2 linked regions of the Paraglaciecola psychrophila 170 genome follow. The protein of the gene in region 2 interacts with the protein of the main gene of each other region in a pairwise test. Links are inferred from orthologs where the notes say so. Each region holds a gene or a part of one and is shown on either strand. Other genes may lie near its edges.

The links.
Region 1: the proteins of odhB (region 2) and lpdA interact in binary tests that used the Escherichia coli proteins (3 or more experiments, as listed by UniProt). The link is inferred for Paraglaciecola psychrophila 170 from one-to-one orthologs.

The regions. Positions count from the first base shown.
Region 1 is NC_020514.1:1,350,240-1,361,973, forward strand. Bases 4,441-7,308 are described here. They hold lpdA (dihydrolipoyl dehydrogenase), read right to left. Parts: upstream 6,652-7,308; coding sequence 5,230-6,651; downstream 4,441-5,229. Other genes in these bases: C427_RS05865 (M13 family metallopeptidase), read right to left, coding at 4,441-4,722; aceF (dihydrolipoyllysine-residue acetyltransferase), read right to left, coding at 6,772-7,308. Also shown: C427_RS05850 (alpha/beta fold hydrolase), read left to right, coding at 1-858; C427_RS05855 (SDR family NAD(P)-dependent oxidoreductase), read right to left, coding at 861-1,643; C427_RS05860 (DUF1289 domain-containing protein), read right to left, coding at 1,700-1,975; more of C427_RS05865, read right to left, coding at 2,656-4,440; more of aceF, read right to left, coding at 7,309-8,442; aceE (pyruvate dehydrogenase (acetyl-transferring), homodimeric type), read right to left, coding at 8,469-11,153; C427_RS05885 (FCD domain-containing protein), read right to left, coding at 11,311-11,734. UniProt on the Escherichia coli protein: Lipoamide dehydrogenase is a component of the glycine cleavage system as well as of the alpha-ketoacid dehydrogenase complexes.
Region 2 is NC_020514.1:2,097,470-2,109,245, reverse strand. What follows is about bases 4,692-7,601. They hold odhB (2-oxoglutarate dehydrogenase complex dihydrolipoyllysine-residue succinyltransferase), read right to left. Parts: upstream 6,937-7,601; coding sequence 5,446-6,936; downstream 4,692-5,445. Other genes in these bases: C427_RS09135 (2-oxoglutarate dehydrogenase E1 component), read right to left, coding at 6,946-7,601; sucC (ADP-forming succinate--CoA ligase subunit beta), read right to left, coding at 4,692-5,322. Outside these bases: C427_RS09160 (TonB-dependent receptor), read right to left, coding at 1-1,544; C427_RS24035 (hypothetical protein), read right to left, coding at 2,112-2,318; C427_RS28175 (cupin-like domain-containing protein), read right to left, coding at 2,385-2,648; C427_RS28170 (cupin-like domain-containing protein), read right to left, coding at 2,657-3,127; sucD (succinate--CoA ligase subunit alpha), read right to left, coding at 3,284-4,156; more of sucC, read right to left, coding at 4,156-4,691; more of C427_RS09135, read right to left, coding at 7,602-9,765; C427_RS09130 (succinate dehydrogenase iron-sulfur subunit), read right to left, coding at 9,839-10,549; sdhA (succinate dehydrogenase flavoprotein subunit), read right to left, coding at 10,561-11,776. UniProt on the Escherichia coli protein: E2 component of the 2-oxoglutarate dehydrogenase (OGDH) complex which catalyzes the second step in the conversion of 2-oxoglutarate to succinyl-CoA and CO(2).

The sequences.
Region 1 (11,734 bases), 750 kb from region 2 along the record:
CTCTATATTAATTACGATAGTTTTGGAGATAAAAGTCATCCAGCTATTGTATTGATCATGGGCTTAGCCACTCAAATGATTTATTGGGACGAACAGTTTTGCAAATTACTAGCCTCACAAGGCTATTGGGTTATCAGATTTGATAACCGGGATAATGGCAAAAGTACTTGGTTGGACTCAATACCTCCACCCACTAGTCTTGCTTTACTGACAAATGCGGTGTTTAAACGCCCACTTGGTGCCACTTATTTATTGTCTGATATGATGCAAGATACAGTGAGCTTATTAGATGCATTACAGCTTGAAAGTGCACATATAGTGGGCGCATCTATGGGCGGAATGATTGCTCAAGAAATTGCAATCCATCACCCACACAGAGTTAAAAGTCTTACTTCTATCATGTCTACTACCGGTAATAGGAAGTTACCCAAGCCGTCTGCGGCCTTTAGTTTTAAAATGCTTAAACCTCCTCCTAAAGATGTTGATAAAGCCGTTACCTATGGTATGCATGTGTGGCGGATGATACAGGGGAATTATTATCCATTTGATCAACCAAAAGTGCTTGGTTTAATAACGCGGGCATTACAGCGAGGTTTTAATCCTGCGGGCAACACCCGGCAACTAGCCGCTATTTTGGACTCGCCGGATAGAACTAAAGCCCTAAATACTTTAACCGTATCCAGCTTAATCCTACATGGTGAGGACGACCCTTTAGTACTTGTTGCTTGTGGGTATGCCACAGCTAAAGCGATACCCAATGCCAAAATAAAAACCTACCCAGGTATGGGGCACACCATACCCAGTCAACTATATGCTGATATAACCCAACAGATACTGGATCACATTAAGGCTAGCTGACTTTATTTAAAACGTGCAAACAATCCGTTAACGCTGCGCACCATCCATCGAGGATAGTGTGTGGCCATTTGTACTAACAATTTGTTGGCTACCTTGTCCAAAAATACGACTTCTCCTTTCATACTTGCCTTATATGCTTGCGCAGCAAGTTCCATCGGATCTGCTTTTAAAAATTTAGGAATAAACTTTTCAAAGCCATCAGCGTGAGTGAGCATTTGGGTTTCTGTCATGCCAGGGCATACACAAGTGACGCTTACTCCAGTGCCTCGAAGTTCTTCGGCGATACCTTCTGAAAAGGACAATACAAAAGCCTTACTGGCACCGTATGCTGCAAAGTTAGGGGTCGGCATAAAGCTAGCAATAGAGCCTACATTGACAATTTTCCCTTGCCGACGGGCAAGCATGGGTTTGATAAATTGTTGGGTCATATTGACCAAACTCTGAATGTTTAATTGCAATAAGTTATTTAACTGCTGTGAATCGCTTAGGCTCAACTTTTCGACTTGCATCATGCCTGCATTATTCACCAATATATCGACTTTTATTTCTTTTAATGCGATCGCTTCAAATAGCTTTTGTGCCGCATCGACGGGGATCAAGTCGGCGGCGAAGACATGCACATCGACTGCGTATTTTGCTTTTAGTTCGCTAGCAAAATCCATTAACTTAGATGCATTACGTGCTACTAACACTAAGTCATGTCCATTCTTTGCATAGACTTCTGCAAAGCTACGACCTATACCTTCTGATGAGCCTGTGATCAGTGCTGTTTTAAGTTTGGGCATTGCGAACCTCTTTGTTAATTTAGGTGATGTCACAGGTGACCATCAGATTAGCTATTTTATGGTTTATTCTGGGTAAATGAATCGTCTGAGAAACCAAGCTGTGGTGATGTTTCAGTTGTACTTTTTTTGATTTTATTTTTATGGGCTGCTTGTGCTCTTTTTTTACGTGTTGCACAGGCTTTGATAATTTTACTCTGAACATCTTGTTCTAAGTTTATCCAATGTACTCTTTCTTCTCTAGATCTGAAACAGCCAACACAGAAACCTTTTGGTCCAGATTGGCACACACCAATACATGGGCTGGTAATTTCAAATATTTCAATTTGTTTCAAAGCAAGATCACTGACATTATTGTGTTCATGTAATTAAAGTGTAGGCCCGTATGATTTAATTGGTATTTAACAGGTTATATTTTAAATTCTACTTAGAATATAAAATATATACAGACTTAGGATACTTATTGCCATTTTTAAATAAAATGCATGTGGAAAAAATCGATTTATATCTCTTTAAGAGTATTTCTAGTATGCGCTGTCATTTTTTTAGTGCCTTTGTTTGTTCCGTACTTTTTTATGTTGTAACACCATGATTTATCTGGTCTTATAATTGGTAAAACGCGGTGAACCCGTTTGAACGATATCTTTGAGCATGACGATAAATTAAATATCCTAGAAGTAACTGACTATGAGCAGGCAGTGCTTTAGTTCTATCTTCTCCGCTTACTCAAAATAGTATTCCAGTGACAAATATTGATCCAACTAATCATTATGCAATAGGCTTTGGTGAGCAATGATTGCAATTGTCTAAGCACTCTAAAAGTGACACGGACATGAACAAGTTACAATATGCAGTAAAATTAATGATTGATAACGGCACCCTGAATAATATTATGAATAAGTATTACGGTGAAAATTGGCTTCAGGTTAATCAGTTGGTATTAAAGTAATTTAGTTAATTGTTGTGATTAAAAATAAGGCCGCTAAGCGACCTCCTTAATGCTATAGATTGCTTATTACCAAATTTTGACTCTGTCCTCAGGTTTAAGATACATCGCATCGCCTTCTTTAACATCAAATGCTTGATAGAAAACATCTACGTTGCCCACTATACCGTTAACGCGGAACTCTCCTGGTGAATGTGGATCACTAATCAATTGCGCTCTTAATGCATCTTCTCGGGATTTACTGCGCCACACTTGGGCATATCCCATAAAGAAACGCTGGTCGCCAGTTAGGCCATCAATCACAGGTGACGTTTTACCATCTAGTGACATTTGATATGCTTTGTATCCGATAGTCACGCCCGCTAAGTCACCAATATTTTCGCCTAAGGTCAATTCACCATTGACGGTTTGACCTTCAATGGGCTCAAATTTGTTGAACTGAGCAACTAATTTTTTGCCTAGTACATCAAACGCTGCGCGGTCCGCATCTGTCCACCAACTGCGCAAGTTACCTTGACCATCATATTTTGAACCTTGATCGTCAAAGCCATGGCCAATTTCGTGGCCAATTACCGCGCCAATGGCGCCATAATTCACTGCATCTTCGGCATTCATATCAAAAAATGGCGATTGCAAAATTCCCGCTGGGAAAACGATTTCGTTTCTTACAGGGTGATAATATGCGTTGATAGTTTGAGGTGTCATGCCCCAATCAGCTTTGTCGACTGGCTTGCCTATTTTGTTAGTGTCTTCAAAGTGGTCAAAGGTCGAGTATCGAATATAATTACCCACTAAATCATTGGCTTTGATTTCTAAAGCAGAATAATCACGCCATTTATCTGGGTAACCAATTTTAGGTGTGAATGCGGCTAATTTTTCTAAGGCTGCTTTCTTAGTTTCAGGCGTCATCCATTCTAATTGATTGATACTTTCGCCATAGGCTTTCGTCAGGTTTTGGACTAAGACATCCATCTTGGTTTTAGCTTCTGGGGTAAAGTGGCGTTCGACATATTGTTGGCCCAACACTTCACCTAATATACTGCTTGTTGCTGCCACTGCACGTTTCCAGCGAGGTCTTTGTTCTGGAATTCCGTTTAAAGTAGTGGAGTGGAAATCGAAGTGTAAGTCGACCATATCTTGACTGAGACGCGAAGCGTAACTGTCGACTAAGTTAAAGGCTAGGTAGTCTTGCCAAGTTTGTAAATCGTGCGCGGCGAATATCCCAGCAATTTGCTCAAAATATGGCATATTGCGGACTACCATATCATTGACTTCACCCACACCACTTGCATCAGCATAGGCTTGCCAGTCAAAGGAACCGATTAAGGCTTTGACTTGAGTAGTGCTCTTTTTATTATAATTTTTCTCTGCATCCCGGCTTTCAACACGCGACAGGTGTTTGCCTGCGATATCTTTTTCTAAAGCCATGATCTTATTGGCTGCGTCAGCACCAGACTGATGCCCAGACTTTGTTAAAATATCGGTCATGTATTTTTCAGTGGCAGCGCGGAAGTTAACAAATTTTTCTTCTTCTTTGCTGTAATAATCTCTGTCAGGCAGGGTTAATCCACTTTGATAAAGGTACATAGTGACCACTTCAGGATCTTTAGCATCAGGAGAGGTATAGAAGTTAAATGCACCGCTTACCCCTAAGACATATAGCTCGCCAAAAACTTTAGAAAGTTGCTGCATATTTTCTGCTGCATAAATGCTGGCGAGCAAAGGTTCAAGGGGGGACATACCTTTCTCATTTGCCTGCTCAACGTTCATGTAACTGTTATACATATCTCCCAGTTTCTGGGTGTTTGAGCCTTTTATAGCTTGGGTGTTAGATGACTCTTGGATTAATGTCTTTAAGTTTTCTTGGGTGTCGTCATACAAAACATTAAATATGCCATAGCGGGATTTGTCTGCTGGGATCTCGGTTTGTGTTAGCCACGCACCGTTTACATGTCTAAAAAAGTCATCTTGAGCGCGAACGTTTTGATCAACGGCTGTTAAATCGATCCCCGAGGTCATCACAGCCTGACTGATAATTGCTGGAGTGACAGTTGGGTCAGATTGACTTGTGGGAGTACACGCACTTAAACCTAGCGCCAAACTGATACTAAACGCTAACATACTGATTTTATTCATCTGTCTACCTTCATGGAGCTATGTTTTTAGCTCTCGTTTTGTTTTATGGAGGGGCATGAGTTTACTGATTGCTCGGGGTAACTGCAAAAGGTGAAAATAGTTAAGTGTGAGGATTTGTTACAGTGAATTAACATACGTGTCCTGGTAACTCGCGGTAACTCGCAATCAATTGGCTTTGCTTTTCTCTGCGCTACCTGTACGCGGCACCCGGTGACCTCTGTGATTTAAATATCTTGTTTTTGGCTCTTCAGTATTAAAAGCTATATACCACAGAGAAAAAGGAGCGCTTCGCTTCACACAGGAGTAGACATGTTAAGACAAACTAATTTAAATATAAATATGGGTTTTGTCTAATCAGCGAATCTGCAATTCACCTCAGAACACAGAGCGTTTCGTAGAGGGAAGAAATTAAGATGGATTGGTATTAGCTTATTTTCCACATATAAAAAAATCCGATGAAATTCCTTTCATCGGATTTGTGTTTTTGGAATGAATAGTTACCAGTATTTACTTTTTCTTTGCCTTAGCATTTGGCAAGTCAGTAATGCTACCTTCGTACATTTCAGCGGCTAGGCCGATTGATTCGTTAAGGGTAGGGTGAGCATGGATAGTTAATGCGATATCTTCTGCATCGGCTCCCATTTCAATCGCTAGGCCAATTTCACCTAACATTTCACCGGCGTTAATACCGACAATAGCGCCACCAATGATACGATGTGTCTCTTTGTCGAAGATCAACTTAGTCAAACCTTCAGTACGTGCGGATGCAATCGCACGGCCTGATGCAGCCCAAGGGAAAGTCGAAGCTTCGTAATTGAGGCCTTGTTCTTTGGCTTCCTTTTCAGTTACACCTACCCATGCTATTTCCGGATCAGTATAAGCAACAGAAGGAATGCCTTTAGGGTCGAAGTAATGCTTTTTACCTGAGATAACTTCTGCAGCCACATGACCTTCGTGTGCTGCTTTGTGAGCGAGCATAGGCTGCCCGATTAAGTCACCTAAAGCAAAAATATTAGATACGTTCGTACGAAGTTGTTTATCAACATTAATAAAGCCACGTTCGTCTACCTTCACACCGGCTTTTTCTGCATCAACTACACTGCCATTCGGACGACGGCCAACGGCAACCAGTACTTTATCGTACCTAACCGGTTCTGCGGGTGCTTGTTTGCCTTCAAAAGTAACATATAAGCCGTCTTCTTTTGCTTCAACTGCTGTTACTTTGGTTTCTAGCATCACGTTGAATTTATTTTTTACATACTTTTGATAAGCTTTTATTACGTCTTTGTCAGCCGCAGGGATAAGTTGGTCAAGGAATTCGACTACGTCAATTTTTGAACCTAGCGCACGGTAAACTGTACCCATCTCCAAGCCAATAATACCACCGCCTAGGACTAACATTTTTTCTGGTATATCCGCTAGCTCTAGAGCGCCAGTTGAGTCGATTACGCGAGGATCATCTTTTGGAATAAACGGTAAGGTAACTGGCTCAGACCCGGCAGCAATAACAGCATTGTCGAAGGTGATAGTCGTTTTTCCGTCTTTGCCTTCAACTTCAAGAGTATTGCTGCTGGTAAACTTACCATAACCTTGTACGTGTTTAACCTTACGCATCTTGGCCATACCGGATAAACCTTTGGTTAACTGCTCAATAACGCTGTCTTTCCAACCACGGATTTTGTCTAAATCAATAACAGGTTCACCAAAAGATACACCATGGCTAGCCATATCTTTAGCATCGTCAATAACCTTGGCTACGTGAAGTAATGCTTTTGAAGGGATACAGCCCACGTTCAGACATACACCACCTAAAGTAACACGGGCATCAACTATTACTGTCTCCACGCCTAAATCAGCAGCGCGAAAAGCGGCTGCATAGCCCCCTGGGCCTGCACCTAATACAACTAACTGAGTCTTGATTTCGCTCATATGATCCTCAAATTCTTTTTTTGAACAACATGTTTTGCCGGTATTACAGCTAACATGTTGTGAATAAATCCTGCTTTTGGCTTTAGAAGTGGGTAACAGTAAACTGTCACCCGTTCTTCACTAAAGTATTATTCTACGTAAATCAGTTAAATTTGCAGCAACTTCAGTAGAAAAACGTGCACCTACTGCACCGTCGATGACCCGGTGGTCGTAAGACAGACTTAATGGCACCATCAGGCGTGGTTCAAATTCTGTACCATTCCACTTAGGTTTCATTTCTGATTTAGAGACGCCCAATATAGCAACTTCAGGGGCATTAACAATAGGCGTAAACGCTGTTCCGCCAATCCCACCTAAACTTGATATGGTGAATGTACCACCTTGCATATCGTTTGCTTTTAGCTTGCCTTCTCTGGCTTTACCAGAAATTTCGATCAACTCTTTAGAAAGCTGTTCGATGCCTTTTTTGTTGACATCTTTAATAACGGGAACCACTAAACCGCCTGGTGTTTCTACCGCGATACCGATATTAATAAATTTCTTAAGAATTAAACTTTCACCATCCTCAGATAAAGAAGAGTTAAAGGCTGGGTATTTTTCCAATGCTTTGGCCACTGCTTTCATCACAAAAACGAGAGGTGTGATTTTTAATCCAGACTTAACCTTGGCGTGGTAAGCGTTTTGTTCTTTACGGAAAGTCTCAACTTCAGTGATATCTGCCTCGTCGAACTGAGTAATATGGGGAATAGTGACCCAATTACGGTGTAAGAAGGGGCCAGATATTTTCTGAATTCGGCTTAAAGGTAAGATTTCAATCTCACCAAACTTGGCGTGGTCAATAGGTTTAACGGTAGCAATTTGTAAAACATTGCCATTGCCAGTTGCGTTGCCGCTGGCTGATCGAGGTTTTGCTAATTCTGCTTTCACGTAGGCCTGTACGTCTTCTTTTAGAACACGTTTTTTAGGACCGGTAGCTGCCACTAGGCTTAAGTCGACACCAAATTCTCTGGCTATTCTACGTACTGAAGGTGAAGCGTGAGCTTTTCCACCAGAGGTAGGAGTAGGCGCTTCTGGAACCGCCGCCGGTTTTTCTGCAGCTGCCGGAGCCACTTTTTCAGGTTTTTCTTCAGGCTTTTCGACAGCGGTTGGTGCCGCATCCGCCGATTTGTCAGTAGCTTTACCACCGGCGGTCTCAAGTTTAATCACAAGAGTGCCTTGCTTCACTTTGTCGCCAGTGGATATATACACTTCTTTGACTGTGCCAGCGTGAGTCGAAGGCACATCCATCGTAGCTTTATCTGTTTCTAAGGTAATCAAACCGTCTTCTTGTTCAATTACATCACCAACAGACACCAAAACATCAATTACATCCACTTCGCCATCTTCACCGATATCAGGCACAGCCACGTCAATTAGTTCACTGGCTCCATTTGCTTCAGGCTCAGCTGCCGGGGTTGATTCTGCTTTGCTAGGTTCTTCTTTTGTTGCAACTTCAGAAGCGGATTCTTTTTCTTCGGGTTCTGCTGGTGCTTCTTCTTCAGCAGCAGTTGATCCTGATGCTTTAATTTCACCAATTACATCACCTTCTTTGATTTTGTCACCCACTTTGACCGACAAACTGATCAATTCACCTGCAAAAGGGGCAGGGATGTCCATTGATGCTTTATCGGTTTCAACGGTAATCACTCCGTCTTCAGCTTCTAATGTATCGCCGACGGCGAAACAAATTTCAATGATTTCAACTTCTTCGCCACCTACATCGGGGACTAGAATTTTTTGTATATCAGACATATGTAAAACTCCTTATCTAGTCACTATTAAGCGTAAAGTGGGTTAAGTTTGTCGATGTTGATGTCAAAGCGTTTAATTGCTTCGGTCACTACTTTTTTGTCAACTTCACCACGTTTGGCGAGTTCATACAAAGACGCAACGACTATATATGCCGCATTGACTTCAAAGTGTGTACGTAAGTTTGCACGGCTATCACTGCGGCCAAAACCATCAGTACCTAGGCAACGATAGTCGGTGTCAATGAAGGCACGCACTTGATCAGAATAACCTTTCACATAGTCAGTGGCTGCAATAGCAGGACCTGCATCTTTACTGATAACTTTACCTATGTATGATGTTTTAGCATCAGCTTCAGGGTTAAGCATATTCCAACGTGCTATGGCCTGACCTTCACGGGCTAATTCGTTGAAAGAGGTCACAGAATATACATCGGAAGAGACTTTGTAGTCTTCACTTAAAATCTGCGCTGCTTTGCGTACTTCATTTAAGATTGTGCCCGAGCCCATAAGTTGAACATTGGACTTAGCTTTAGCCTTACCTTTTGCTTCAACTCGCTCTAACTTGTAGATACCTTTGATGATTTGTTTGGCTATGTCTTTGCTTTCTGGCATAGCAGGATGTTGATAATTTTCATTCATCAGGGTGAGGTAATAGAATACATTTTCGTTTTCAGTGTACATACGACGTAAACCGTCTTGCACTATTACCGCTACTTCATATCCGTAAGTTGGGTCATAGGTAACACAATTTGGGATCAAATTAGCTTGAACATGTGAATGCCCATCTTGATGTTGTAGACCTTCGCCGTTAAGGGTGGTACGACCTGCAGTGGCACCTAACAAAAAGCCTCGAGCTTGGCTGTCGCCAGCAGCCCAAGCTAAATCGCCTACACGTTGGAAACCAAACATGGAGTAGTATATGTAAAAGGGGATAGTTGTGGCGTTGCAAGTGGAGTAAGACGTACCAGCAGCGACCCAAGAAGCCATAGCACCTAGTTCGTTGATACCTTCTTGTAAAACCTGACCTTTTTTATCTTCACGGTAATAGGCCACTTGGTCTGCATCTTGAGGCGTGTATTTTTGACCTTCGTTGGCGTAAATACCCACTTGACGGAATAGACCTTCCATTCCAAAAGTACGGGCTTCATCAGGAATAATAGGTACCACACGTTTACCCATTTTCTTATCTTTCAATAAGACATTAAGTACACGTACAAAGGTCATAGTAGAAGACACTTCACGGTCGCCTGAACCTTTCAAAATAGCATCAAAGGCTTTTAATTCAGGCATCTCAAGTTGGTCTTCTGCTTGCACACGGCGCTGCGGTAATGAACCACCTAATGCTTCGCGACGTGCTTTCATATACTTATATTCTTCACTGTCTTCAGCAAATTTAAAATAAGGTAAATCAGCAATGGCTTCGTCTGTGACAGGAATGTTGAAACGGTCGCGGAATTTTTTTAGGGAATCCACATCCATTTTTTTCACGTTGTGCGCAATATTTAAGGCTTCACCTGATGCACCTAAACCAAAACCTTTAATAGTTTTGGCTAAAATAACCGTTGGACGACCTTTGGTATCCATGGCTTTTTGGTAAGCGGCGAATACTTTAACTGGGTCATGTCCACCACGGTTTAGCCGGAAAATATCTTCGTCAGACATGTTTGCCACAAGCGCCGCTGTTTCGGGATATTTGTTAAAGTAGTTTTCACGGGTGTACTTGCCACCTTTGGCTTTACAGTTTTGGTATTCACCGTCTACAGTTTCATTCATTAGTTGTAAAAGTTTACCGGATTTGTCACGGGCAATGAGTGCATCCCAGTAGCTACCCCAAATGACTTTTACTACTTCCCAGCCTGCGCCACGGAAAGTGCCTTCAAGCTCTTGAATTATTTTTCCGTTACCACGAACCGGTCCATCCAAACGTTGTAGGTTACAGTTGATGACGAAGGTTAAGTTGTCTAAACCTTCACGAGAAGCCAAACCAATGGCGCCTAATGATTCAGGCTCATCACACTCACCGTCACCTAAGTAACAATATACTCTTTGCTCGGAACAATCTTTGATGCCACGATTAGTTAAGTACTTTAAAAAACGTGCAGTGTAGATAGCTTGCAATGGACCTAAACCCATAGAAACAGTAGGAAACTGCCAATAATCTTTCATTAAGTGAGGATGAGGATAAGAAGGTATTCCTTGGCCATCACATTCTTGACGAAAATTATTTAACTGTGTTTCTGATAAATTGCCTTCTAGGAAAGAGCGGGCATAAATACCTGGAGAAATATGGCCTTGATAAAATATAAAGTCGCCACTGTTTTTGTCGTTAGGTGCTTTAAAAAAGTGGTTAAAACCTACATCGTACAACATGGCTGAGGATGCGAAGCTACCAATATGGCCACCTAGATCTAAGTCTTTCTTAGAAGCACGTAGCACGATCATTAAGGCATTCCAACGTATAGCAGCACGAATTCGCGCTTCAATCGTTTGGTCTCCAGGCATAGTAGGCTCTTGCACTACCGGAATGGTATTGATGTAAGCAGTGGTTGCGTCATAAGGTAAATGCGCTCCATTGCGACGAGCTTTGTCAATTAGAGCCTCTAAAAGAAAATGTGCGCGTTCAGCACCCTCTTCTTTAAAAACTGTTTCTAGCGAGTCTAACCACTCTTGTGTTTCTTGCGGATCCACATCCGGATGCATCATATCAGCCATGGTGCTTTCCTTTTTATAGTTTGTTAATGTAGGTACTTATCGCATATAAATAAAATCAGTGTACAACACCAACCATGCTCTATATTTCAATAAGTTTTTATTAATTTCATGCTTAAACGTGCCGAAACACGTTGAATGAAATAGTTAATTTGTTTTCTTAATTTACTTCTATTCGGCGTAAGGCACGCTGCATACGCATATCTTGTCGATTAATGTTCAGTAAGGTGTCTTCAATATAGGCTAAGTGTTCATTACTAGCCTTGCGAGCTTGTTCAGGATCACCTGCTAGAATAGCCTTAACTATGTTGCGCCTTTGTTTGTTTATATTTTGAGCAGCATCAGCATGTTTAGCCAAAACCTCTAAGTTACGCTGAATATTGTCTTGCAGCATAGACTGTAGACTGCGCATCACGTGCTGTAAAACCATGTTGTGAGCTGCGTTGGCCATAGTGAGATAAAAATTAACTAAAGCAATGGCTTGCTGGCTTTTATCGGTTGAGTCATCTGGCAAAGCTTCCAATGCGCTTTCTAACGCTTCATAATCTTCTGGTTGACCTCGCAGGGCGGCATAGTAAGCAGCC
Region 2 (11,776 bases):
GCACCATTATTGGTCTTGGTTTTTGAACGATCCGAATAAACAACCCCAGCCTCAAGCGCAGTAAATATTCCCCAATTAACGATACCATTCACTTGGAAACGCAACGAATCTAATGATTCATCAAATGTAGGTTGGTTAACAAATCCGTCTTGTGCAGTATTAGGATCAAAGCCATCAATGCCCTGGAAAGCTTCAACTGGAGCTAAACTTCCACCCCATGCCTGTGGCCCAGCTAAACGAATAATGCTCGGGTCAGTTAAGTCTAGCGGTGCGATAGTTGGGTGATCACTAAACGTCACACCTGTATCAGTTTGCTGCCATGAACGGGCTGTTAATGGGCGATCAGGGTTTACTCCAGGACGTCCAACACCAGAATAGCTTTCAATATCGGATATAGTTTTATCAACATCACCTGTTGAATAATCAACCTCAGCAGTCCAGCTATCATTTATCTCATACTCAAGATTCAAGCCTATAGTGGTTAGTTTGGATTCTTGACTTCTAGCGTCATTTCGAACAACAGAATAAAACCCATCATAATTACCCGAAGTAACTAAACCATTTTCAACACCTGTGATTTGGTAATTGTCACCCACACCCCACTCAGCTCCGCCTTCTTCGAGGCCGCGTCTAACATCATTTTCTTCAAAATCGATATACAGCGCATCAACTTGAATATTGAGTTTATCATTCGGTGCGTATTGAATAACGGCTGCAATTGAATCACGTTCAAGCATTGCCGAACGAACAAATGAATCATGACCACCTGTTACGACGTCTCCGGCAGAAGAAGGGGTAATATCTAAATCTCTTCTAGGGCTATCTTGATTAACCGTTGCATAACCCCAGCCACGAAATTGCTCTTCCTGACGCGGCGTTTCCATTGTTGCTAATGTTAATGCAAGACCAATAGTGTCGTCTGCAAATGAATCAATATAGTTAAAGGACAAACGGTGTCCGTTATTATCGTAATCTGGGTTAGCCGAATCTTTTTGGTTTTTCTCGTAGTTACCGTTAAAAGTAATCGAGCGCTCTTGACCAATTGGATTAACAGTTTGCAAATCAACTGTACCACCTAGTCCCTGAACGGTCAGGCCTGCTTCAGGTGTTTTATAAACGACGATATTAGAAATAATTTCAGTAGGATATAAATCAAATTCAACCCCGCGGTTGTCTCCCATTCCCAACAATTCTCGACCATTGAGTGAAGTACCCACATAGTTTTCATTGAAACCACGAATAGATAAACCACTGGTTCGGCCATTTCGACGTTCACCTGCTAAACCGGGTAAACGCGCCAATGATTCGGCTATACTGGTATCAGGTAACTTACCAATATCTTCAGCAGACAAAACCTCAACGATAGACGTGTTGTCCATTTTGAGTGCTTGAGCTCGCATTAAGCTACCTCTAATACCAGATACTTGAATGACCTCTAAATTATCGTCTGCCGCAGTTTCTTGAGCAAGTGCAGATGAAATGCTGAAAGCAAATCCACTGGTAATAAGTGCCGCTTGGATTAAGCTGGGTTTAAATTGTTTCATGTGTGTGTCCCGTTCTTGGTAGTTATCAAATGATTAAAATGAATCAAACGGCAAAGACCGACAATACATTCTTACACTTGCGTTTATTCTAAGCAGGATATTACCTTCAAGCCGCCTTACAGCTCAACGCTATACATACGTATTCAATAAAGTCATTCAACAAACGGTTAACAGAAAGACAACAAACAAAATGAATTCTCACTCAGGATTAATAAATGTAACTTATTGTTTTATAATAATTTACTTCAAGAGGAAACACCAAAATGAGGATGTAATTGTTAATTATATCAATTCGAAAATAGATAACAGAAATAACATGTTAATAATAAGTTATCCGTCGAAAACACGATAACAACTAACTATTATGGTGTTTTATTCACCGTTTTAATAATACGAAGGCAACCAGTAAGGAATAAAAAACCACTTAGCAGCAGTTTTTATAACAAATTTAAATATAATTTCACTAAAAAAATAACCAAGTTACGTTACTAAACCTTAATAAATGACAACTTTTTAAAAACACCGTAGCTACCTTTATAAACAATATTAACCAAGTTGGTTAACTAGCTACTTGTGCAGGTGAGTAGCCTTTTGCGGTGTTAAGTCTCCTAAAATACCTGCGGTACCAGCTGGCAAATGAGCTGCAGGGTCAACAGACCGATCAAAAAGATAATGCTCTAAAATACTTTCCCAAGCATTAACTTGGCCCTGAGGCAGGTTCTTTAAAGCTTGTATTGCATGTATTAACATTGGAAACGGAAGTGCACTGGACACATAGGCGTTACTCCACCAATAATTGACCAACACATTGAATTTAGACAGTGACTCAACATGATGCCATCAAGGTGATGGAATATAGATCGCGTCACCAGGATTTAACTCGACTGACATGGCATTTTTATAGGCTTCCTCATATCTAGGAAAGCGCTTTAAATCGGGATCTCTTAAATTCACCAGACTGATAGGTTGACCTGAGGGGGTAAAATCTAGCGGTCCAATATACAAATTTTTAATCTGTTCGGGAGGGAAAAAAGTGAAGCGTCGTTTTCCTGCTGCGACTACTGCAATATTACTGGCCTCATCAAAATGAGGCGCTACGGTCATTTGGTTACCTATCCATATAAAAGAGCGGGTGCTATTTTATATGGATAGGAAATTTTTTCCTCTAACAGTGGCAAGTTATCGCGAACGCTGACACTTTGTATACAATAGTTTTCAGACCCATGACCTTCGGGGCGCCGTAACATTTGCTTGATACTCGATGATAATGATGTTTGTTGCACGCTAAAATTCATGCCATCTAAGTTTTCATTATAAAACATGCGACCGTTAGCTGCAGTCGGCGTTGTAACTAGTCGTTGAGTTTTACCACTATCGTGTTTGCAAAGATAATTGGCTACAGCGTCCAGTGAATTATTTGCTAAGTGTACTATTTCCCAATCGCTGGCAAATCCTCTCAGCACCACTGGCTCATAATATTCAAGCACCTGCTCATTAAACGTTTCATTGTTTACACCGCTAACTTCTCGAGGTTTGGGCAAGTTTTCTAACTGACAAATAGATTTTTGAGTATTAATAGGCATAAGATTTTAGGTACATAAGCATCATGTTGAAGTTATTATCACATTAACAAAATTTTTCGTCTTATGTTTTCTTACCACTTAAGGAAAGCAAAACCCTAGATACAAAAAACCCGCCTTATGGCGGGTTGTAGTATTTAACATGGTTAAGTACGAAGTTTACCAACCAGTAATTTCGCGCAAACCTTTACCAATATCAGCCAAAGAACGAACAGTTTTAACACCTGCCGCTTCTAGCGCTTTGAATTTCTCATCAGCGGTGCCTTTACCACCGGCGATAATTGCGCCAGCGTGACCCATACGCTTGCCTTCAGGTGCTGTAACACCAGCAATGTATGAAACAACAGGTTTAGTCACATGCGCTTTAATATACTCAGCTGCTTCTTCTTCAGCAGAACCACCAATTTCACCAATCATAACGATTGCTTCAGTTTTAGGATCTTCTTGGAACAATTTCAAAATATCGATAAAGTTTGAACCAGGGATAGGGTCGCCACCAATACCTACACAAGTAGATTGGCCGAAACCTTCGTCAGTAGTTTGTTTAACTGCTTCGTACGTCAAAGTACCAGAGCGAGAAACAATACCTACTTTACCAGGCTTATGAATATGACCAGGCATGATACCAATCTTACATTCACCAGGAGTGATAACACCTGGGCAGTTTGGACCTATCATTCGAACGCCTTTTACGGTCAAATATTCTTTCACAAACAACATGTCGATAGTGGGGATACCTTCAGTGATACAAATGATCAACTCGATACCAGAATCAGCCGCTTCAACAATTGAATCTTTACAGAATGCAGCTGGTACATAAATAACAGAGGCCGTAGCACCAGTTTTTTCAACCGCTTCTCGTACTGTGTTAAATACAGGTAAACCAAGATGCGTAGTGCCGCCTTTACCAGGAGTTACACCACCAACCATCTTTGTACCATAAGCGATAGCTTGCTCTGAATGGAAAGTACCTTGACCGCCAGTAAAACCCTGGCAGATAACTTTGGTGTCTTTATTGATTAATACAGACATTATTTGCCCTCCGCGGCTTTAACAACTAATTTAGCGGCATCAGTCAGACTGCTTGCAGCTATGATATCTAGGTCTGAAGCAGCTAATACTTCACGGCCTAGTTCAGCGTTAGTACCTTCTAAACGAACAACAACGGGAACATTAACGCCTACTTCTTTAACTGCGCCAATAATACCTTCAGCAATCATGTCACAACGAACAATGCCACCAAATATGTTCACTAGTACAGCACTCACGTTGCTATCAGAAAGAATGATTTTGAATGCTTCAGCAACACGTTCTTTGGTTGCACCGCCGCCCACATCAAGGAAGTTAGCTGGCTTGCCACCGTGTAAGTTAACAATATCCATAGTTCCCATAGCAAGACCGGCACCATTCACCATACAGCCAACGTTTCCGTCTAGTGCTACATAGTTAAGTTCCCATTTAGCCGCCTCTGCTTCACGAGCATCATCTTGTGATGGATCGTGCATAGCTGCTACTTTAGGTTGACGATAAACAGCGTTACCATCGATAGCTAATTTAGCATCTAGACAGTGAATATCACCGTCAGCTTTAATCACTAGAGGGTTGATTTCGATAAGGGCGATATCTAGGTCCACAAACATTTTTGCTAAACCAAGAAATATCTTAGTGAACTGTTTAATCTGTACGCCTTTAAGGCCCAATTTAAACGCCATTTCACGGGCTTGGTAAGGCTGTGCACCGACAATAGGATCGATTTCAGCTTTTAAAATCTTTTCAGGTGTTTCATGAGCAACAGTTTCAATTTCAACACCGCCTTCAGTAGACGCCATGAAAACAATGCGACGAGAAGTACGGTCAACAACCGCACCTAAATACAACTCATCTGCGATATCAGTGCAGGTTTCAACCAAAATTTTGGTGACTGGCTGACCATGTTCATCAGTTTGAAAAGTCACTAAATTTTTGCCTAACCACTTTTCAGCGAAGGCTTTGATTTCTTCTTTAGTTTTGACCAATTTTACGCCGCCAGCCTTACCTCGGCCACCTGCGTGAACTTGGCATTTAACTACCCACTCACTGCCGCCAATTTTATCAGCTGCCGCTACAGCTTCTTCTGGAGTCGAAGCTGCTATTCCGTCAGAGACTGGCAAACCGTACTCTTTGAATAACTGCTTGCCTTGATATTCATGCAAATTCATGGTTTTTCTACCCGTTTAATGTAAGAAAAAAGCCGCTAGTAAGCCGCTTTATTTTTTATGTCGTTATGTAACACAATAACAACGAAGACGCAGCTAGGGTTAGTCCTCAGCTGCCTCGATTAGTTACACATCTAATAAAAGACGTGTTGGATCTTCTAACATTTCTTTGATGGTCACCAAAAAGCCAACAGACTCTTTACCATCAATAATGCGGTGATCATAAGACAATGCTAAATACATCATTGGCAAAATTTCAACTTTACCGTTCACTGCCATAGGTCTATCTTGAATTTTATGCATACCTAAAATAGCACTTTGTGGAAGGTTCAGAATAGGTGTCGACAACAACGAACCAAACACTCCACCATTTGTAATAGTGAAGTTACCACCCTGCATCTCAGCTAAAGTTAACTTACCATCACGACCTTTAAGTGCCAGTGATCTGATACCACCTTCAATACCAGCCATTCCTAACGAATCAGTATCTTTAAGTACTGGTGTTACCAATCCACGAGGGGTTGATACAGCAATAGAGATATCGAAATAATTGTGATAACAAATATCATCACCATCGATAGAGGCGTTTACTTCAGGGAAACGTTTAAGCGCTTCAGTTACGGCTTTTACATAGAAAGACATAAAGCCAAGACGAATACCGTGACGTTTTTCAAAACTTTCTTGGTATTGCTTACGCAAATCCATAATTGGCTTCATGTTCACTTCGTTAAACGTAGTCAACATAGCGGTGCTATTTTTTGCTTCTAACAAACGCGTAGCGATAGTCTTGCGCAAACGTGTCATTGGTACTCGTTTGTCGGTTCGGTTATCTAATGCAACAACTGGTGCTGGTGCTGCTTCTGCAGATGCAGATGATTTAGCTGCCGGGGCTTGTAAAGATTTTTCAACGTCTTCTTTAGTAACTCGACCGCCTTTTCCTGTGCCTTTAATATTAGAAGCATCTAAGCCTTTCTCAGCTAATAGTCTGCGAACAGAAGGGCTAAGGGCATCATTTTCGTCAGTTGAACCAGAGGCTTCGCTGGTAGCTGGTGCAGCGGCAACAGCACCGGCGATAAAGTGCGCAATCACCTGCTCACCGTTTACTGTTTCGCCTTCGGGCGCTAAAATTTCACTTAATGTGCCATCAGCAGGTGCCACAACTTCTAACACTACTTTATCAGTCTCGATATCAACTAAGTTCTGATCACGAGAAATAGCTTCACCGGGCTTAACATGCCAAGTTGCAATTGTTGCATCTGCCACTGACTCTGGCAGAACAGGTACCTTAATTTCCACTGACTCACCCTTATTAGCTGATGGTTGACTTGATTTTTCACTAGTTTGAGCAGGAGCTTCGGCTTCAGTTGCGACCGCACCCGCACCTTCCTCAAAATTAGCAATAGTTTGTTCACCTAACACCGTGTCGCCCTCAGCATTAAAAATTTCACTGACAACGCCGTCTGCAGGTGCAACAACTTCTAACACTACTTTATCTGTTTCAATATCTACAAGATTTTGGTCGCGACTCACTTTGTCACCTACCTTTACATGCCAGGTAGCGATGGATGCATCTGCCACTGATTCGGGCAACACCGGTACTTTTATTTCTATTGTCATACTGGTTCCTTATTTAATTGTTAATGCATCATCAACCAAATCTTTTTGCTGTTGGTTGTGAACTGAAATATAACCTACCGCTGGAGAAGCAGAGGCGTTTCGACCGGCATATGTTAACGTGGCAGCTCTGGGTAACGCAGTCCGAAAATGATGTTGACTACAATACCAAGCACCTTGGTTTTGAGGTTCTTCTTGACACCATACCCAGTCCTTAACGTGTTTGAATTTACTCATGATTTGACCAAATTCTGCTTGAGGAAAAGGATATAGTTGTTCGACTCGAATAATAGCTACGTCGGTTTGTTCGTTCTTGCGGCGCTGCTCTAACAAGTCGTAATAGACTTTGCCTGAGCACATCACAACACGTTTAACTTTATTTGACACAATGTCATCTATTTCGTCAATAACATTATGAAACACACCCTCAGCTAGTTCTTCAATGCTTGATACAGCTAAAGGATGACGCAATAAAGACTTAGGTGACATGACGATGAGCGGTTTACGTAACGGGCGACATGCCTGACGCCTTAACATGTTAAATACTTGAGCTGGCGTTGAAGGTACACATACCTGCCAATTATGATCGGCACACATTTGCAAGAAACGCTCTAACCTGGCAGAACTATGCTCTGGTCCTTGACCTTCATAACCGTGAGGTAACAACAAAGTCAATCCACACAAACGTCCCCACTTGGCTTCACCAGAACTTAGAAACTGATCGATCACAACCTGAGCACCGTTAGCAAAGTCACCAAATTGAGCTTCCCAAATAGTCAGTGTACCGGGCTCTGCTGTTGCGTAACCATACTCAAAAGCAACAACCGCTGCTTCAGATAAGACAGAATCGTATATTTCCATTTTACCTTGATCGTCGTTCATATTAGCCAAAGGTATATAATCAGAACCATCAGTTTGATTATGCAAGACTGCATGGCGATGGAAAAAAGTACCACGACCAGAGTCTTGCCCTGTCATACGTATATTACTGCCTCTGGTAACTATATCGGCGTAAGCTAAGTTTTCTGCCATCCCCCAATCTAGTGCTTTTTCGCCATTTATCATTGAGACTCGGTCTTTATATAACTTAGCAACACGTGATTGAAGTGTATAATCAGCGGGAAAAGTACACAGCTTTTCGCCTAATTCTTTAATTTGATCTACGCTGATTGAACTGTCGTAATTAACATCCCAATCATGTCCAAGAAATGGGGACCAATCCACTGAATGCTCAGTCATTGGGCGCCATTCTTCGACCACACAAGCACCGTGATCGAGTGCAGCACGATAATCACTCACCAATTTTTTTACTTCGTGTGCTTCTATAACACCTTCAGCGATAAGTTGGTCTGCGTAGATTTTACGTGGCACAGGATGGATTTTAATTTTTTGATACATTATTGGCTGAGTTGCATTTGGTTCGTCAGCTTCGTTGTGTCCATGACGTCGATAACAAACTAAATCAATTACCACATCACGTTTAAATTGGTTTCGATAATCTAAGGCAAGTCTTGTTACAAACAATACCGCTTCAGGGTCGTCAGAATTCACATGAAATATAGGAGCCTGAACCATTTTCGCAATGTCAGTGCAATATTGCGTTGAGCGTGCATCTTCAGTTTTAGAAGTGGTAAAACCTACTTGATTATTAATTACAATACGTACTGTGCCACCCACTTGGAAACCACGAGTTTGCGACATGTTAAAAGTTTCTTGCACCACACCTTGTCCCGCAATAGCGGCATCACCGTGAATGGTAATAGGTAAAACTAACGAACCATCAGAACACCCACGTCGGTCTAATCGAGCACGAACAGAACCAATAACAACTGGGTTAACAATTTCAAGATGCGATGGATTAAATGCCAATGCTAAGTGTAAGTTACCGCCTGGTGTGGCAAAATCGGAAGAGTAACCTGCGTGATACTTCACATCACCAGCACCTAGCGAATCATCATGTTTACCGGAAAACTCATCAAAAAGTACCGACGGATTTTTCCCCAGTACATTCACTAATGTATTGATCCTACCTCGGTGTGCCATACCCACAACAACTTCTTTAGTGCCATTACTACCGGCATGACTGATCAGAGCTTTGAGCATAGGTACTAATGAGTCACCGCCTTCAAGAGAAAAACGTTTCGCACCGGGAAATTTAGCGCCAAGATACTTTTCCATTCCGTCCGCGGCCACTAAACCTTTAAGAAGATTGATTTTATCTTCGCGAGCAACTTCAGGCTTAGCTTGAACGGATTCGATACGATGTTGCAACCAACGTTTCTGATCCGTATCGGTAATGTGCATGTATTCAGTACCGATGGAGCCACAATAGGTGCGATTAAGCGAGTCAAATAATTCACCCAAAGGCATAGACTCTTTGCCGATGGCATAAGAACCTAAATTGAACGTGGTATCAAAGTCTTTTTCAGAAAGATTATGGTGTGAAAGTTCCAAGTCTCTGACCCTTGGTTGTTTCCACAGCCCGAGAGGGTCAAGATTAGCATGTTGATGGCCTCTGAATCGAAAGGCATTAATCAATTGTAATACTTTAACCTGCTTTTCATCACTGCCACTTGCAGTTGACTGAGCTGAACTAACTCGAGAGGCTGGACCCAGTGCGGCTAGATGTCGAAATTGGTCGCGAACAAGACTGTGCTTGGTTTCAACTTCTACTCCATCAAGTTTAGGTAACTTTTCGAAAATGTCTCGCCATTCATCAGACACACTTTGTGAATCATCTAAAAACGCTTCGTACATTTCTTCTATATAAGTTGCGTTGCCACCAGCCATGTGAGAAGAATCCCACCATGCTTTCATCACGCTTTGCTGCATTGTCGTCCCTTGGTTTTAATCAGACCTGCGAATAAGTGTGCCGAAGCACACGGTATTTTATTATTAGTAAAACCTACACTGCTCGTTTGAGCAGCATAGATTTGATATGACCAATCGCTTTTGTTGGGTTTAATCCCTTTGGACAAACACTGACGCAGTTCATGATGCCATGGCATCTAAATACACTAAATGCATCATCTAAGCCATTTAAACGTTCATCAGTTGCTGTATCTCTGCTATCAGCTAGGAAGCGATAGGCATGTAACAAACCGGCAGGGCCAATAAACTTATCTGGGTTCCACCAGAAAGATGGGCAAGAGCTTGAACAACATGCACACAATATGCACTCGTACAAACCATCTAGCTTTTCTCTTTCTTCAGGGGACTGCAAAAACTCACGGGCTGGCGGTTGCTTATCGTCGTTAATAAGGTACGGCTTTATTTTTTCATACTGAGTATAAAATTGCGTCATATCAGTTACCAAATCACGCACCACAGGTAATCCAGGTAATGGACGAACCACTATCTTAGAACCTTTAAGTGCTGATATTGGTGTGATGCACGCTAAGCCATTTTTACCATTCATGTTTACGCCATCAGAGCCACATACACCTTCACGGCATGAACGACGAAATGACAGAGTAGGATCCTTTTCTTTTAATGCTATCAATGCATCCAATACCATCATGTCTTGGCCTTCTGCGACCTCCAACTGATAATCTTGCATACGAGGAGCGTTATCAATATCAGGATTGTAACGGTAGACTGAAAGATTTAATTGCATAATTGTTGCTCCTAGTATGTTCTTGCTTTAGGTGGAAAGGCTTCACGCAACTTGGGTGACATATTCACTTCACGTTTTATCATTGATTTTGAATCCGGTAAATAAACAGAATGGCATAACCAATCCTTATCATCTCTATCAGGAAAATCAAAACGACTGTGAGCACCGCGACTCTCTGTTCTGAAATTAGACGCTACAGCTGTGGTGTAGGCAGTTTCCATTAAATTATCGAGTTCAAGACATTCGATACGCATAGTATTAAAGTCATTACTCTTATCATTAAGGCTAGCGTTATCTAATCTTTCTCGGATATCATTTAACTCTTTCAAACCTGTAGCCATTGACTCACCTTCACGAAATACCGAGAAGTTTAATTGCATACATTGCTGCAAGTCTTTCTTAATTTGAACAGGATCTTCGCCTTTACCCACTGGTGAATTTTCCCAGCGATTAAAGCGCACCATCGCTTGATCAACATCATCTTCTGACGCTTCACGAGCATCGATACCATCAATCGCTTTACCAAGATGTAATCCTGTAGCACGGCCAAAAACGACTAAGTCTAATAATGAATTACCACCTAGTCTGTTGGCACCATGTACTGATACACATGCAATTTCACCACAAGCAAACAACCCTTTAATAGGTGAAGTTTTTCCATTTACGTCCATGGTAAGCGCTTGTCCGTCAACATTGGTCGGTATACCGCCCATCATATAATGACAAGTTGGAATGACAGGAATTGGCTCTTTAATGGGGTCGACGTGAGCGAATGTACGAGATAATTCTAAGATACCTGGCAGACGAGATTCAAGAACATCTTTACCTAAGTGATCAAGCTTCAGCTTACAATGTGGACCTTGTGGACCGTCGAAGCCACGACCTTCACGAATTTCTGTCATCATCGAACGAGCAACAACGTCTCGTCCGGCTAAATCTTTGGCATTAGGCGCATATCGTTCCATAAAACGTTCGCCGTTTTTATTTAGAAGGTAACCGCCTTCACCACGACAACCTTCGGTTACTAGGGTACCAGCACCTGCAATCCCTGTTGGGTGGAACTGCCACATTTCCATATCTTGCATGGGAACACCAGCACGTAGTGCCATACCTAAGCCGTCGCCAGTATTAATATGAGCATTAGTAGTTGAAGCGTAAATACGCCCAGCCCCACCGGTTGCTAATACTACTGCTTTAGATTTGAAATATACAACTTCACCAGACTCG